Regions from separate parts of the Bradyrhizobium elkanii USDA 76 genome, predicted to be linked through region 2. Evidence: riboswitches for the same ligand, from Rfam matches in the RefSeq annotation. Region 2 holds a riboswitch; the other holds the start of a gene.
The links. A riboswitch is a leader RNA that binds a small molecule or an ion and turns the genes downstream of it on or off. The one in region 2 is predicted to bind S-adenosylmethionine.
Positions count from the first base shown of each region.

Region 1: linked by a shared signal. The riboswitch ahead of JEY66_RS03390 (O-succinylhomoserine sulfhydrylase) and the one ahead of metX (homoserine O-acetyltransferase MetX) in region 2 are both predicted to bind S-adenosylmethionine.

Region 1 is NZ_CP066356.1:737,015-744,150, reverse strand. Features, by position in the region: gene JEY66_RS03410 (SRPBCC family protein) at 49-465, shown strand; gene JEY66_RS03405 (MATE family efflux transporter) at 651-2,093, opposite strand; gene JEY66_RS03400 (hypothetical protein) at 2,223-3,278, opposite strand; gene JEY66_RS03395 (2'-deoxycytidine 5'-triphosphate deaminase) at 3,487-4,593, opposite strand; SAM riboswitch at 4,728-4,807, shown strand; gene JEY66_RS03390 (O-succinylhomoserine sulfhydrylase) at 4,884-6,077, shown strand; gene JEY66_RS03385 (IS5 family transposase) at 6,283-7,107, opposite strand.
Region 2 is NZ_CP066356.1:1,145,810-1,152,945, forward strand. Features, by position in the region: gene JEY66_RS05395 (VOC family protein) at 172-606, opposite strand; gene JEY66_RS05400 (prephenate/arogenate dehydrogenase family protein) at 832-1,764, opposite strand; gene hisC (histidinol-phosphate transaminase) at 1,769-2,866, opposite strand; gene JEY66_RS05410 (chorismate mutase) at 2,966-3,829, opposite strand; SAM riboswitch at 4,004-4,083, shown strand; gene metX (homoserine O-acetyltransferase MetX) at 4,169-5,374, shown strand; gene metW (methionine biosynthesis protein MetW) at 5,371-6,036, shown strand; gene JEY66_RS05425 (alpha/beta fold hydrolase) at 6,088-6,960, opposite strand.

The sequences.
Region 1 (7,136 bases), 410 kb from region 2:
AGGCGAAGTCTTTGCGCGGGAATGACAACCACCCGAAAGGTTACAAAGATGGCTTCCATTCACAAGGACATCCCGATCGACGCGCCGGCAGATCATGTCTGGGACGCGTTGCGCGATTTCGGCGCGCTGCATACGCGGCTGGTGCCGGGCTTCGTGACCGACACGCAACTGGACGGCGACGTCCGCACTGTCACTTTCGCCAACGGCACGGTGGCGCGCGAGACGCTGGTCGATTGCGACGACAACCGAAAGCGGCTGGTCTATGCGATCACCAGCGAGCGGTTGAAGCAGCATTCCGCCTCGGTGCAGGTGTTCGCCGAGGGCGACGCGCGCTGCCGCGTGGTGTGGATCGCCGACGTGCTGCCGCACGAGGTCGCGCCCTACATGGACGCGCAGATGGACCTCGGCGCGGCGGCGATGCAGGCGGCGATGGCCAAGTCGGCCAGGGAGAAGAGCGCGGCGTGATCCGCAACGTTGCGCGACCGGCCGCGCATTTAAACCGTGACCGTCACCCTGAGGAGGCCGCGAAGCGGCCGTCTCGAAGGGCGACAGCCCGGCTGTTTCCAGAAGCGGACGCCGAAGCATCGGGGCCGTCGATCCTTCGAGACGCGGCCAAGAGGCCGCTCCTCAGGATGACGGATTGAGAAATGCTACGACAGCGCCGGCTGCGCCTCGGCGACCGGCGCTGATTTGCCCCAGCGCGTCAGGATCACGCTGAGGCAGGACAGCACGCCGAGCACGCCCATCGAGGCGGCGGCGAGTGCGAAGAAGTTCTGCGCGCTCGCCTCATGCGTCGACAGCCACCAGCCGCCGGCGCCGATGAAGATCAGCCGCGCGGTCTGCGCCAGCACCGGACCCAGCACCTTCGCGGCGCCCTGCGAGGAGAAATACATCGACATCGCAAGGCCGATGAACGCGTACATCGGCGCGGCGGTCGAGAGATATTGATGGCTGGTCGCCCGCACGTGCGGATCACTGGTGAACAGATTGACCCAGAGGTCGGGGAAGACGGCGATGAAGCTGCCGACGACGCCGACCGCAAGGAACGACACCGTGCCTGCGGTCCAGGCGATGCGCCGGGCCCGCGCGACGCGCTCGGCGCCGACCGCCATGCCGATCATCGGCACCGAGGCGATGCCGACCGCGAAGGCGACCGAGGTCAGCATGAATTCGAGCCGTGCGCCGATGCCGTAGCCGGCGAGCACCGCGGTGCCGAACTGCGCCAGCATGTGGGTGAAGATCGAGATCGTCAGCACCGATTGCAGCGGCGAGAAGCAGGAGATGGCACCGACCTTGAGGATGTCGATGAACATCGCCCATTGCACGCGCAGCCCCTTGAGCTTCGGCCTCACGCGGGCGCGGCCCGAGAACAGATACCAGCCCATCACGCTGATGCTGATCGAATAGGCGATCAGCGAACCTGCGGCGACGCCACGCATGCCGAATTGCGGCACCGGACCGAGACCGAGCCCGAGCGTGCCGCCGAGAATGATCTGCCACACCGCCGACGACAGGATCATGGTCGACGGCAGCTTCATGTTGCCGGTGCCGCGCAGGATGCCGGCCATGGTGTTCATCAGCCAGGGCAGGATCGCGCCGCCGAAGAACACCTGCGAATAGGCGATCGCCTGCGCCAGCACATTGCCGCGGCCGCCGAGCAGTTCGAGCAGGCGCGGACCGAAGGTCAGCATGCCCAGCATGAAGGTGGCACCAAACGTCAATCCGATCAGCAGCGCATGCATGGCCAGTGTCGAAGCCCGCTCGATCTCGCCGGCGCCGAGCGCGCGCGCGATCGCGGATGCGACGCCGCCGCCCATCGCGCCGCCGGACATCGTCATGGTGAGGATCACGCAGGGAAACACCAGCGCCATCGCCGCAAGCGACTCGACGCCGAGCCGGCCGATATACGAAGTCTCCGCGATGACGACGCAGGTGCCGGCGGAGAGCGCGATCACATTCGGCCACGCCAGCCAGAGCAACGTGCGCAGGATCGGCCCGTCGAGCAGCGCATTGCGCGCCGGCTTGGTCACCGGCGGCGGCAGCGGCCGCTCTTGTTCGTCGACAGGTATTTCGGCGAGGCCGAGATCGGACATTTCTACTCCCACGCGCGATCTGGGGAGCCGCGCCATGGTGTTTCCCTACCATGGCAATGGCGGAATCCACGTGCGCGGGACGCAAGGGGGGCCTGCGCGATTGCAGGTGAACCCGGATGAACCTTGGCGCTAGCCGATCGACCACACGTACGGTGCGCCGGCGGCACCATTCGGCTTCAGATGCACCGGAATATGCCGCCCGCAGCCGGCGGCCAGCCCTTCGAACAGGCCCGTCAGCACGCTGGCGCAGGCCGGATGATAGTCGGCGACATCGGCCATCAGCTTCCAGCCCTGCTGGCGGATCTCGAACTGGCCCTCGGACTCGGTGATGTCAGCGACATCGTCCTGCGACTCGAAGAGAGTGCGCAGGAATGCGGCAAATTCCGTGGCGCGGCCACGGCTGCCGCCGAGCGCCTGCGCGACCTCGTCGTAATATTGCATGCCGATCAGTCTGCCGGTGAGATGCAGCAGATAGCTCGCATCCTCCGGGCCGAACACCTGCACGATGACCGGCGCGGCCGTCTTCACATATTCCATCGCGTAGTTGCGATAGGCCTTCTCCAGCCGCGGCCTCGGCCAGCTGTCGACCGGCAGCGCCGGCGCGGTGTTCGGATCGAATAGCGGCGCCTCGAGATGGCGCGCGAACACGAGGCGCTGGTCGAGCTCGAGCGGATGATCGTACTCGCAGTAATAGCCCTCGAGCCCGTCCTGGCCGTCGACGCTCTGCTTGGTGCAGACGAAGCCGAGCCGCAAATCCCCGAGCGCGACGCCGTTGTTGGCGTGCCAGCCGCGCAGCATCGCGCGCGAGACTTCGCCGGGCACGCCGCAGATCGCCGTGCCCTTCCAGATCCAGCGCGGCGGCGGATAGCGGATCCAGGCCTTGCGGTCGGTCTCGTGCATGTATTCGACATGCACGCCGCCGATCCAGTTGGAGAGGTAATGATACTGCGCGGCCGCGACCGCCGGCGGCAGGCCGTCGAGGCCGAGCTTCTTCAAGCCGGGGAGAAAGCGTTCCTGCTGCTGGCGGCGAAACACGCGGAAGACGAATTCCGCTGCATCAGCCGTGCCGCGCCGCGTGACGACGGTGAGGATCAGCCCGGTGAAGAAGGCGTGATAGAGATCGGCGACGCTGCGCCATTTCTGCCACTGCGCTTCTTGCTGCGCTGAATCTGTTGCGGCGCTCATGTTTACTCCCGATCTCTTATTTTGGTGGAGTGTGTCATCGTCAGCATGACGACGCAACCAAACCCAAGCGCAGTGTCATCGCCCGACTTGATCGGGCGATCCAGTATTCCAGAGACAGTCGTTGTCGATGGAGGGGCCGCGGCGTACTGGATTCCCCGCTTTCGCGGGGAATGACAGCGGAGAATGACGCAAAGTCCGACTCGCGGAATTACACGCGAAAATGCTTGGAGAGCTTCAGGCCCTGCGCCTGATAGTTCGAGCCGATGCGCTGACCGTACAGCGCGTCGGGGCGCTCGAGCATCCGTTCATAGACGAGGCGGCCGACGATCTGGCCATGCTCGAGAATGAACGGCACCTCGCGCGAGCGCACTTCGAGCACGGCGCGCGCGCCCTTGCCGCCGGCGCCGGCATAGCCGAAACCGGGATCGAAGAAGCCGGCATAGTGGACGCGGAATTCGCCGACCAGCGGATCGAACGGCACCATCTCCGCGGCGTAGTCCGGCGGCACCTGCACCGCCTCTTTCGAAGCCAGGATGTAGAACTCGCCGGGATCGAGAATGAGGCTGCCGTCGGGCCGGGCCTTGATCGGCTCCCAGAAATCGTCGACCGCATAACCGCCGCGGCGATCGACATCGACCACGCCGGTGTGGCGCTTGGCGCGATAGCCGACGAAGCCGCCCGAGCTCTCGCCGGAGAGATCGACGGAAAGCGCGACGCCATGGGTGAGATCGGCATCGTCGATATCGACCAGCCGCTCGGCGGCATGCAGCACATCGAGCTCGTCGGCGGAGAGCGTCGCCTCGCCGATCCGGAAGCGGACCTGGCTGAGCCGCGACCCCTCGCGCAGCAGCACGGGAAACGTCTTCGGGCTGATCTCGGCGTAGAGCGGGCCGTGATAGCCGGCGCCGATCATGTCGAAGCGGCGGGTGCCGTCGGCGATCACGCGGGTGAAGACGTCGAGCCGTCCGGTCGAGCTCTTCGGGTTGGCCGCGGCGACGATCTCCGGCGGCAGCGCCAGGCTCTCCAGCAGCGGCACGATGTAGACGCAGTTGGTCTCCAGCACCGCGCCGTCGGACAGATCGATCTCGTGCAGCTTCAGCTGGTCGATCCGCTCGGCGACGGTGGCATCGGGTCCCGGCAGGAAGCTGGCGCGGACCCGGTAGGCGATGTCGCCAAGGCGCAGATCGAGGCTGGCTGGCTGGATCTGGCTCTCGACGAAGTCGTAGGCGGGCAGAATGAGGCCGGCCTCCGCCATCTCCGCGATCATGCGGTCGGGCAGAATTCCGTTGGATTCTTCTTCCAGCGTGAACGACACGGCGCGGTCCCTCGGCGATCCCTCGAGATGGCCCAAAAATCATACTCCAGGCGGCCATCAAGCCCCAAAATATGGGCTTTTACGGGTTATCCGATGACCGTCTTGACGGAAAGGGCGCGAGGGAATATCAGCTGCACTTATCCCGTGGTGATTTGAGCCGGCCGGCTTGCAGCCACGTTAAATAAGTCGCTAAACAGGCCGGGGACAGTGTGATCCCGGCTTGTGGAGGTTGCTCCAGGCCGGTTTTTTTGTGGCCATTCTCCAGGAGAAATGGCCACTTCGGAGGTCACATGTCTGAATCTGAAGGTACCGCCCGCTTTCGTCCCGAAACCCGCCTCGTCCATGGCGGCACGCTGCGCTCGCAATTCGGGGAAACGTCGGAAGGGCTGTTTCTCACCCAGGGCTACGTCTACGACACCGCCGAGCAATGCGAGGCGCGCTTCAAGGGCCAGGATCCCGGCTTCATCTATTCGCGCTATTCCAATCCGACGATTGCGATGTTCGAGCGCCGCATGATCGAGCTCGAGGGCGCGGAAGCCGCGCGCTCGACCGCGACCGGCATGGCCGCGGTGACCACGGCGATCCTCGCGCCGCTGAAGGCCGGCGATCACGTGGTGGCGTCGAAGGCGCTGTTCGGCTCCTGCCTCTACGTGGTGCAGGACCTGTTGCCGCGCTACGGCATCGAGACGACCCTGGTCGACGGCCTCGATCTCGACCAGTGGCAGCGCGCATTGCGGCCGAACACCAAGACCTTCTTCCTGGAGAGCCCGACCAATCCGACGCTCGACGTGCTCGACATCGGCGCGATCGCCAGGATAGCGCATAGCGGCGGCGCCCGGCTGATCGTCGACAATGTGTTCGCGACGCCGATCTGGCAGAGCCCGCTGTCGCTCGGCGCCGACGTCGTGGTCTATTCCGCGACCAAGCATATCGACGGCCAGGGCCGCTGCCTCGGCGGCGTCATCCTGTCGTCGGAAGCCTTCATCGCCGAGCACATCCATAATTTCATGCGCCAGACCGGTCCGTCGCTGTCGCCGTTCAACGCCTGGGTGCTGCTGAAGGGACTGGAGACGCTCGGCGTCCGCGTCCGCGCCCAGACCGAGAACGCAGCGAAGATCGCCGAGGCGCTGGCCAGGCATCCGAAGATCACGCGGCTGGTCTATCCGGGGCGCCCCGATCATCCGCAGGCCGAGACGGTGAAGAAGCAGATGGGCGCCGGCTCGACGCTGGTCGGCTTCGAGGTGAAGGACGGCAAGGCCGGCGCCTTCCGCTGCCTCAACGCGCTGAAGATCTCGCGCATCTCCAACAATCTCGGCGATGCCAAGAGCCTGGTCACGCATCCCGCGACCACGACGCACCAGCGCCTGGCGCCGGAGGCCCGCGCCGAGCTCGGCATCAGCGAAGGTTTCATTCGCTTCTCGGCCGGGCTCGAGCATCCCGACGACCTGATCGAGGATTTCGAGCGGGCGCTGGAGCGGGTTTAGGGCGAACAGATAGGCTTGGAGAGCTCGGCGCCCTCTCCCGCTTGCGGGCAGGGCTATCGCATATGCCCCTTGGCGACCGCGCAAGTGCTTGGCCTCGTGGTTCGAGACGCGCCGCAAGCGGCGCTCCTCACCATGAGGGTCTACTATTGTGCCGCAAAACAAGACCTCATCCTGAGAGTCTGACTCAAAACAAGTCATTGAGATCTCATGCTCTGGCCAATCGGCGGGAGAGCAGGCGGATGCTTGCAATGAGAACCCAAGCCTCCGCGCTGGCGATGGTTGCCTCGAAGTCTTTGGCAAGTCGTCGATTGCGGCCGAACCAGGCAAAGGTACGCTCGACGACCCAACGTCGAGGCTCGGCCTTGAACGTTCCAACGCTCTGCGAGCGGGTGACGATTTCAATCGTCCATTGGCCCAAATCAGCGATGGCATCGAGCAGCTTAGGGCCACGGTAGACGCGATCGGCGAAGATGTGGCGCAGGTTGGGGAACAGGCGGCCGATGAGCCGCAACAGCGGGACTGCACCGTGATTGTCTTGAAGGTTGGCGGGATGCACCTGCACAGCCAGCAAGGAGCCCTCGGTGTCGGTGACGATATGACGCTTGCGTCCCTTGACCCGCTTGGCCATGTCAAACCCGCTTGGACCGCCATTTTCCGCGGTCTTCACGCTCTGGCTGTCGATGATCCCAGCCGTTGGAGTGGGGTTGCGTCCTTGCCGTTCGCGCATGCGTCGGACCAGGGCATCATTGACCCTGCGCCACAATCCAGAACCGCGCCATTTGTAAAAATAGTACTGAACCGTCGAGCATGGTGGGAAGTCCTTTGGCAGCGCGCGCCATTGGCAGCCGCTGGCTCCAATGTAGAGAATTGCATTCATGATCACGCGCAGGCTGATCTCGCGCGGACGGCCGCGCCGGCATTGCGCAGGCATCAACGGCTCGATCAGTTCCCACTCCGCATCCGTCATGTCGCTTGCATAACGAAGTCCGTCGCGTCGATATTGTTGTCGGGTGATTTCGGTCCAACACATGTTGTGCTCCCTCGAGTCTTCGCAAACAC
Region 2 (7,136 bases):
GTCAGGGGCGATCAGCCTCCAGCACTCGCTTCAGTCTTGTCCAAAGAATGGCCGGATGATAGCGCGCCTGAGGTCTCGTGATAATGGGGCGAGGTACCGGCCCGGGCTAGCCATCGGGGCAGCCTTGGGGGGTGTCCCTGGGGCAATGCAAGAGCCCTGGCCAGCGTAGTCTCAGGCGTCCCGCTCCACCAACTCGAAGGTGATGCCCTCGGGACCCTCGAACAGCCGGAGCTTCCGGCTGATGTAGTCCATCTCGTCGCTCAGCAGGGTGACACCGTTGGCCACCAGGTGCGCGGTGGCCGCCTCGATGTCGTCGACGCGGAAGGCGAGGTGGTTGAAGCCCAGCTTTCGCAGATTGGTCGGATGCACCCCCGGATCGGTCCCTGGGGGCGTGTCGAACTGAAGCAGCTGGATCTCAAAATCCGCTCCTTCCAGCGCGAGGGTGATGTGCTGCGCTTTCATGGCCGGCATGCCCATGTACCGGGCGGGAACGCCGCCGTCGATGGTCGCGACGTGAGTCTTCTTGAAGCCAAGCAGTGCGAAGAACGCGATCGCCGGGCCGGCATCTGCCACCGCGATTGTCACATGATCCGGGTTGAGTATCATCTGATCGCTCCCTGTCATCGGCGACGCGCCAGCTTACAGCTCTTCGGGCTGCTCGGGAATGACAACAGGAACTGCGACAAAACAACCCGAACCACCGCTGGTCATTGTTGCGCGATGCTGGGACGACGAGTCCCGTCAACCACACCCGCCGCGGAGTATGGGTCCCGGGCCCCGTGCGCAATTGCGCACTAGGCCGGGACGACGAATGGAGAGAAGTCGCCCCGGCTACTTCTTCAAATTCGCATGCGGGCGGCCGAAGTCGGGCGCGGCGGAGTCCTGGCCGGTCTCGACGATGCCGCGGCGGATGGCGCGGGTGCGGGTGAAGTGGTCGAACAGCGCTTCGCCGTCGCCGCGCCGGATCGCGCGGGTCAGCTTCGACAGATCCTCGTTGAAGGTGCCGAGCATCTCGAGCACGGCGTCCTTGTTGGCGAGGAATACGTCGCGCCACATCGTCGGGTCCGAAGCCGCGATGCGGGTGAAGTCGCGGAAGCCGCCGGCGGAGAACTTGATGACCTCGGATTCCGTCACCTGCGCCAGCTCGTCGGCGGTGCCGACGATGGTGTAGGCGATCAGATGCGGCAGATGGCTGGTGATCGCGAGCACGAGGTCATGATGGTCGGGCGTCATGATCTCGACCTTGGCGCCGAGCGCGGCCCAGAACGTGCGCAACCGGTCGGTCGCCGCGGGATCGGTGCCTTCGGGCGGGGTGAGGATGCACCAGCGGTTGATGAACAGCTCGGCGAAGCCGGAATCCGGCCCCGAATGCTCGGTGCCGGCCACCGGATGCGCCGGGACGAAGTGGACGCCGTCAGGCAGATGCGGCGCCATGTCCTTGACGACGGCGCCCTTCACCGAGCCGACGTCGGAGATGATGGCGCCGGGCTTGAGATGTCCGGCGATCTCGGCGGCGACCAGGCCGCAGGCGCCGACCGGGATGCAGAGGATGACGAGGTCGGCATCCTTCACCGCCTCGATGTTGGTCTCGACGACGCGATCGACGATGCCGAGCTCGGCGACGCGGGCACGCGTCTTCTCCGAGCGCGCGGTGGTCACGATCTCGCCGACCAGCCCTTGCGCGCGCGCGCCGCGCGCGATCGAGCCGCCGATCAGGCCGAAGCCGACGAGGGCGATGCGTTTGAAGAGCGGAGCGGTGGTCACGATGTCACTTTCCGGCCAGGAAGTCGCGCAGCCCCTCGACCACGAGGCGGTTGGCTTCCTCGGTGCCAATAGTCATGCGCAGCGCATGCGGCAGCTTGTAATTGTTGAGTGCGCGCAGCACGAGGCCGCGCCGCGTGAGATAGGCGTCGGCTTCCGCCGCGGTCTTGCCCTTGTCGGTCGGGAAATGGATCAGCACGAAATTGGCGACGCTCGGCGTCACCTTCAGCCCGAGCTTGCCGATCTCCTCGGTCAGCCAGTTGCGCCATTGTTCGGTGTGGGTCCGCGACATCTGCACATGCGCCGTGTCCTCGATCGCCGCCACCGCCGCCAGCATCGCAGGGGTTGTGACGTTGAACGGACCGCGGATGCGGTTGCAGGCATCGACGATATGCGCCGGCCCGAACATCCAGCCGACCCGCAGCGCCGCAAGGCCGTGGATCTTCGAGAAGGTGTGCGTCACCACCGTGTTGTCCGTGGTGGCGACCAGCTCGATGCCGAGCTCATAGTCGTTGCGCGAGACGTAGTCGGCATAGGCGGCATCGAGCACCAGCAGCACATGCGACGGCAGCGCGGCGCGCAGGCGCTTGACCTCGTCGAACGGGATGTAGGTGCCGGTCGGATTGTTCGGGTTGGCGAGCCAGACCAGTTTTGTCTTCGGCGTCACCACCTTGAGGATGGCATCGACGTCGGCGGTGAAATTGGTCTCGGCCGCGATCACGTTCCTGGCGCCGTTCGCCATGGTGGCGATCGGGTAGACCAGGAAGCCGTGGGTGGTCGAGATCGCCTCGTCGCCGGGGGCGAGATAGGTGTGCGCCAAGAGATTGAGGATCTCGTCGGAGCCGGCGCCGCAGATGATGCGGTCGGGATCGAGCCCATAGGCGCGGCCGATCGCCTCGCGCAGCACGCGCGAGGTGCCCTCCGGATAGTCCTCGAGATGGTCAGCCGCGGCCTTGTAGGCCGCGATCGCCTTCGGAGACGGACCGAACGGCGTCTCGTTGGCGGACAGCTTGAACACCTTGCGGCCCGGTTCCGGCACCGGGCTCTTGCCGGGCGTGTAGGGCGCAATATCGAGGATGCCGGGGTTCGGCACGGGGCGGGACATCATCAACTCCGAACAGAGCGTTTTCGAGCGACGTGGATACCGGTTCGCGTGAAGAAAACGCGTCAAAACAAAAGCCTGGACGGGCGGCTGGCTCTACCTTCAGGTCCTGGCCGATCCGTTAGAGGGCACCGTATAGCGCGTTGCGTGGCTGCCGACGAGGGCCGACGAGCGCACCGAGGCGCCGGCCTTGATCAAGGCGAGCTTGATGGCCTCGAAACCCTTGTTAGTCAGGTCTTGCCCGGTGACCGAGACCAGCAGCGCCGCGCCGTCGAAGGCGGTGTCGGGGACCGCGACGATCTCGGCGAGCGGCGCCAGCGCGCGGGCGACATCGGCGTTCCAGCCGGAGACGCGCACGCTCCAGGTCTGCACCTCGGTGACCATGGCGTCGTCGGCGACCCGCGAGATCACGAACACCGGCAGCGCGGCGGGATGGTCGGCGCGTTCGAGGAACGGCAGCCGCGCGATGATCTTCGGCGCGCCACTGGCCTCGAGCGCATTCCACCACGGCGTGCGGCTCGCGATCGCGGAGACCAGCGCGAGGTCGCCCTTCGACTTCGCCACCGCCTCGACCGCGGCCTGCGCGCTGAAATGCGAGACGTAAGGCACCACGAAGCCGAAGTGAAAGCGCGCCGAGTCGCGCATGGCCGACTCGCCGACGGAAACATCGGCATGCACCGCGAACGGCGCCTGCACATAGGTGAAGGTCGAGATGATGACGCGCCAGATGCTCTCGATGGTGTCGAGCGGCAGGATGCCGCGATGACGCCGCACCAGTTCGCGCATCATGCTGGCCTCGCGCGCCGGGCGGAATGCGGAGCCGACCTCCTGGGTCTTCTTGACCTGGATCAGGCGGTCGATGATGTCGCCGCGCGCCATCAGCAGGCGGTGAACCTGCTCGTCGATCGCATCGATTTCCTTGCGCAGCTTCTGCAGCGAGGGCGGCGACGGGGGTGGGTTGGACATGCTCTCAAACCTTGTCGTCGGGGCGGCCCGTTGCCGCGTCGGACAGGGTCCCTGATTAGGAAAGACGGGCAGCGAAAGCAAAGAGAAACGTCGCAGGCGTGCCTTGCGCATTCGGTTAACCAATCGGCCGTGGGCAGGGCTGTCTTGACGCCGGGGGGCGTGGGGACTACGTTCCCTGCGTCCCGTGGTCATTTGAGCCGGCCGGCTTGCAGCCACGTTAAACAACTCGCTAAACAGGCCGGGGACCTTATCAGCTCCCGGCCGAACCTTTGTTCAGGCCGGGTTTTTTATTGGCCTGAGGTCCGTCGAGCCCTCCCGCGCGGAGGCAGGGTCGCCTAGATGAGCAACGTGCGTCCGATACCGAGCCCACAAACCCAAAGCGATGATCGCGCCCATGAGGCCGACCATCCGTCGTCACTGGTGGCGAAGTTCGGGATGGACCAGCCGCTCAAGCTCGATTGCGGCGTCGATCTCGCACCGTTCCAGATCGCCTACCAGACCTATGGCGAGCTCAATGCCGACCGCTCCAACGCGATCCTGGTCTGCCACGCGCTGACCGGCGATCAGCATGTCAACAACATCCATCCCGTCACCGGCAAGCCCGGCTGGTGGGAGACCATGGTCGGCGCCGGCCGGCCGATCGATCCCGACAAATACTTCATCATCTGCTCCAATGTGATCGGCGGTTGCATGGGCTCGACCGGCCCTGCGTCGCTGAATCCCGCGACCGGCAAGGTGTGGGGACTTGATTTCCCGATCATCACCATCCCCGACATGGTGCGCGCGCAGGCGATGCTGATCGACCGCCTCGGCATCACGACGCTGTTCTGCGTGGTCGGCGGCTCGATGGGCGGCATGCAGGTGCTGCAATGGACCGCAGCCTATCCGCAGCGCGTGTTCTCGACGCTCGCGATCGCCTGCTCGACGCGCCACTCGGCGCAGAACATCGCGTTCCACGAGCTCGGCCGCCAGGCCGTGATGGCCGATCCGGACTGGCGCGGCGGCCGCTATGTCGACGAGGACACCCATCCGCATCGCGGATTGGCGGTGGCGCGAATGGCCGCGCACATCACCTATCTCTCGGACGCCGCGCTGCATCGCAAGTTCGGACGGCGGATGCAGGACCGCGAGCTGCCGACCTTCTCGTTCGATGCGGATTTCCAGGTGGAGAGCTATCTGCGCTACCAGGGCTCGTCCTTTGTCGAGCGGTTCGACGCCAACTCCTATCTCTATCTGACCCGCGCGATGGACTATTTCGACATCGCCGCCGACCACAACGGCGTGCTGGCGAAGGCGTTCACCGGCATCCAGACGCGGTTCTGCGTGGTGTCGTTCACCAGCGACTGGCTGTTTCCGACCTCGGAATCGCGCGCGCTGGTGCATGCGCTGAACGCGTCGAGCGCGCGGGTGTCGTTCGCCGAGATCGAGACCGACAAGGGGCACGACGCCTTCCTGCTCGACGTGCCCGAATTCCTCGAGATCTCCCGCGCTTTCCTGCTGGCCGCAGGCAAGGCGCGCGGATTGAAGGACGGCGGCCAGTCATGAGCATGCAGCAGACATTGCCCTTGCCGGGCGTCGCGCCGGAGCGGACCGGCGGCTATCGCACCGATCATCTGCTGGTCGCCGACATGGTGCGGCCGGGCTCGCGCGTGCTCGATGTCGGCTGCGGCGACGGCGAGCTGCTGCAACTGCTGGAGAGCCGCGGCATCGACGGCCGCGGCATCGAGCTGTCGCGCGAGGGCGTCAACGGCTGCGTCGCCAAGGGGCTCGCCGTGGTGCAGGGCGATGCCGACACCGATCTCGTCAACTATCCCGACGATGCGTTCGACTACGTGATCCTGTCGCAGACCTTGCAAGCGACGCGGCAGCCCAAGGTGGTGCTGGAAAATCTGCTGCGGATCGGCCAGCGCGCCATCGTCTCGTTCCCGAATTTCGGATTCTGGAAGATGCGGCTGCAACTCCTGATCGGCGGCCACATGCCGCGGACCGAGAATTTGCCGGCGAGCTGGTACGACACCTCGAACATCCATTTCTGCACCATCAAGGATTTCGTGCAGCTCTGCGAGGAGATCAACGTCAAGATGGAGCGCGCGGTCGCGCTCGATCTCTACGGCCGCCCGGTGCCGCTCAACCTGCCGTGGTGGGTATGGAACATGTTCGGCGAGCAGGGCGTGTTCCTGCTCAGCCGGGGTGGGCAGGGGAAGTGACGTCTTGGCGTCATTCCGGGTTCACGCTTCGCGTGCCCCGGAATGACAAGACTACACCGGCGCCGCCACCAGCGACCGCGGATCGCGCGCCGGCCAGCGGCCGGCCTCGACCAGCGCGATGAAGCGCTCGACCATCTCGTTGAACAGCGCCGGCTCCTCGAGGTTGAGCACGTGACCCGACCTCGGGAAGAAGGAAAGCCCGGCGGCCGGCAGATGCTGCTTCAGGAACATGCTTGGGGCGATGCAATTGTCGTCCTCGTCGCCGCACAGGATCAGCGCCGGCGTTGGCACACGCTTGATGGCGTCGGTCATGGTGTAGATCGAGGGCCGGCCGCCCTGGAAGCTGCGCATCGTGTTGGCGGAGCCCCTGGCGTCGTGGCGGGCGAGTGCGGCGTAGAAGTCGGCGTGGCCGCGCGGATCCTTGATCAGGAACGGAATCCGGCTCGGCGCCTCGCGCGTCACCTTGGCGACCTCGACCGAGCCGATGCTCTCGTATTGCTCGGCATTGGCGCGGCACTGCGCGCGGAAGGAATCGAGATTCTCGAGGCTCGAGCCGGAGCCGACGGCGGCCAGCGTCATCGACAGCGCGCGCTCCGGCGCATTGAGCGCGACCTGCAGCGACGAATAGGAGCCCATCGAGAGCCCGACGAAATGCGCCCTTGCGATGCCAAGATGGTCGAGCACGGCGAGCGCGTCGGTATAGAAGTGCTGGTAGGTGTAGACGTCGGCGCTCGGCGGCACGTCCGACGGCGTGTAGCCGCGCGCCGAATAGGCGATGCAGCGGTGGCCGCGCGCGAAGTAGCGCATCTGCGGCTCCCAATTGGTGTGATCAGCGGCAAACTCGTGCAGGAAGATGATCGGGCTGCCGCTGCCGGCCTCTTCGAAATGGAGGCGGACATGATCTTTCGTCGTGGCGTAGGGCATTGAAATTCTCCTCTCGTTGGCCGCCTCCAGATTTGCAGTTAATTTTCAAGGCCGCAATGCGGCAGTTCCGGTTCCTTTCTCGTCATCGATTCATCGCGGAATGACCCAGAAATTGTTCCCGCAGTGCCGCATGAAATCTTCCTCGCGCCATCCCGATTTTCAAAACCACCGCCGTG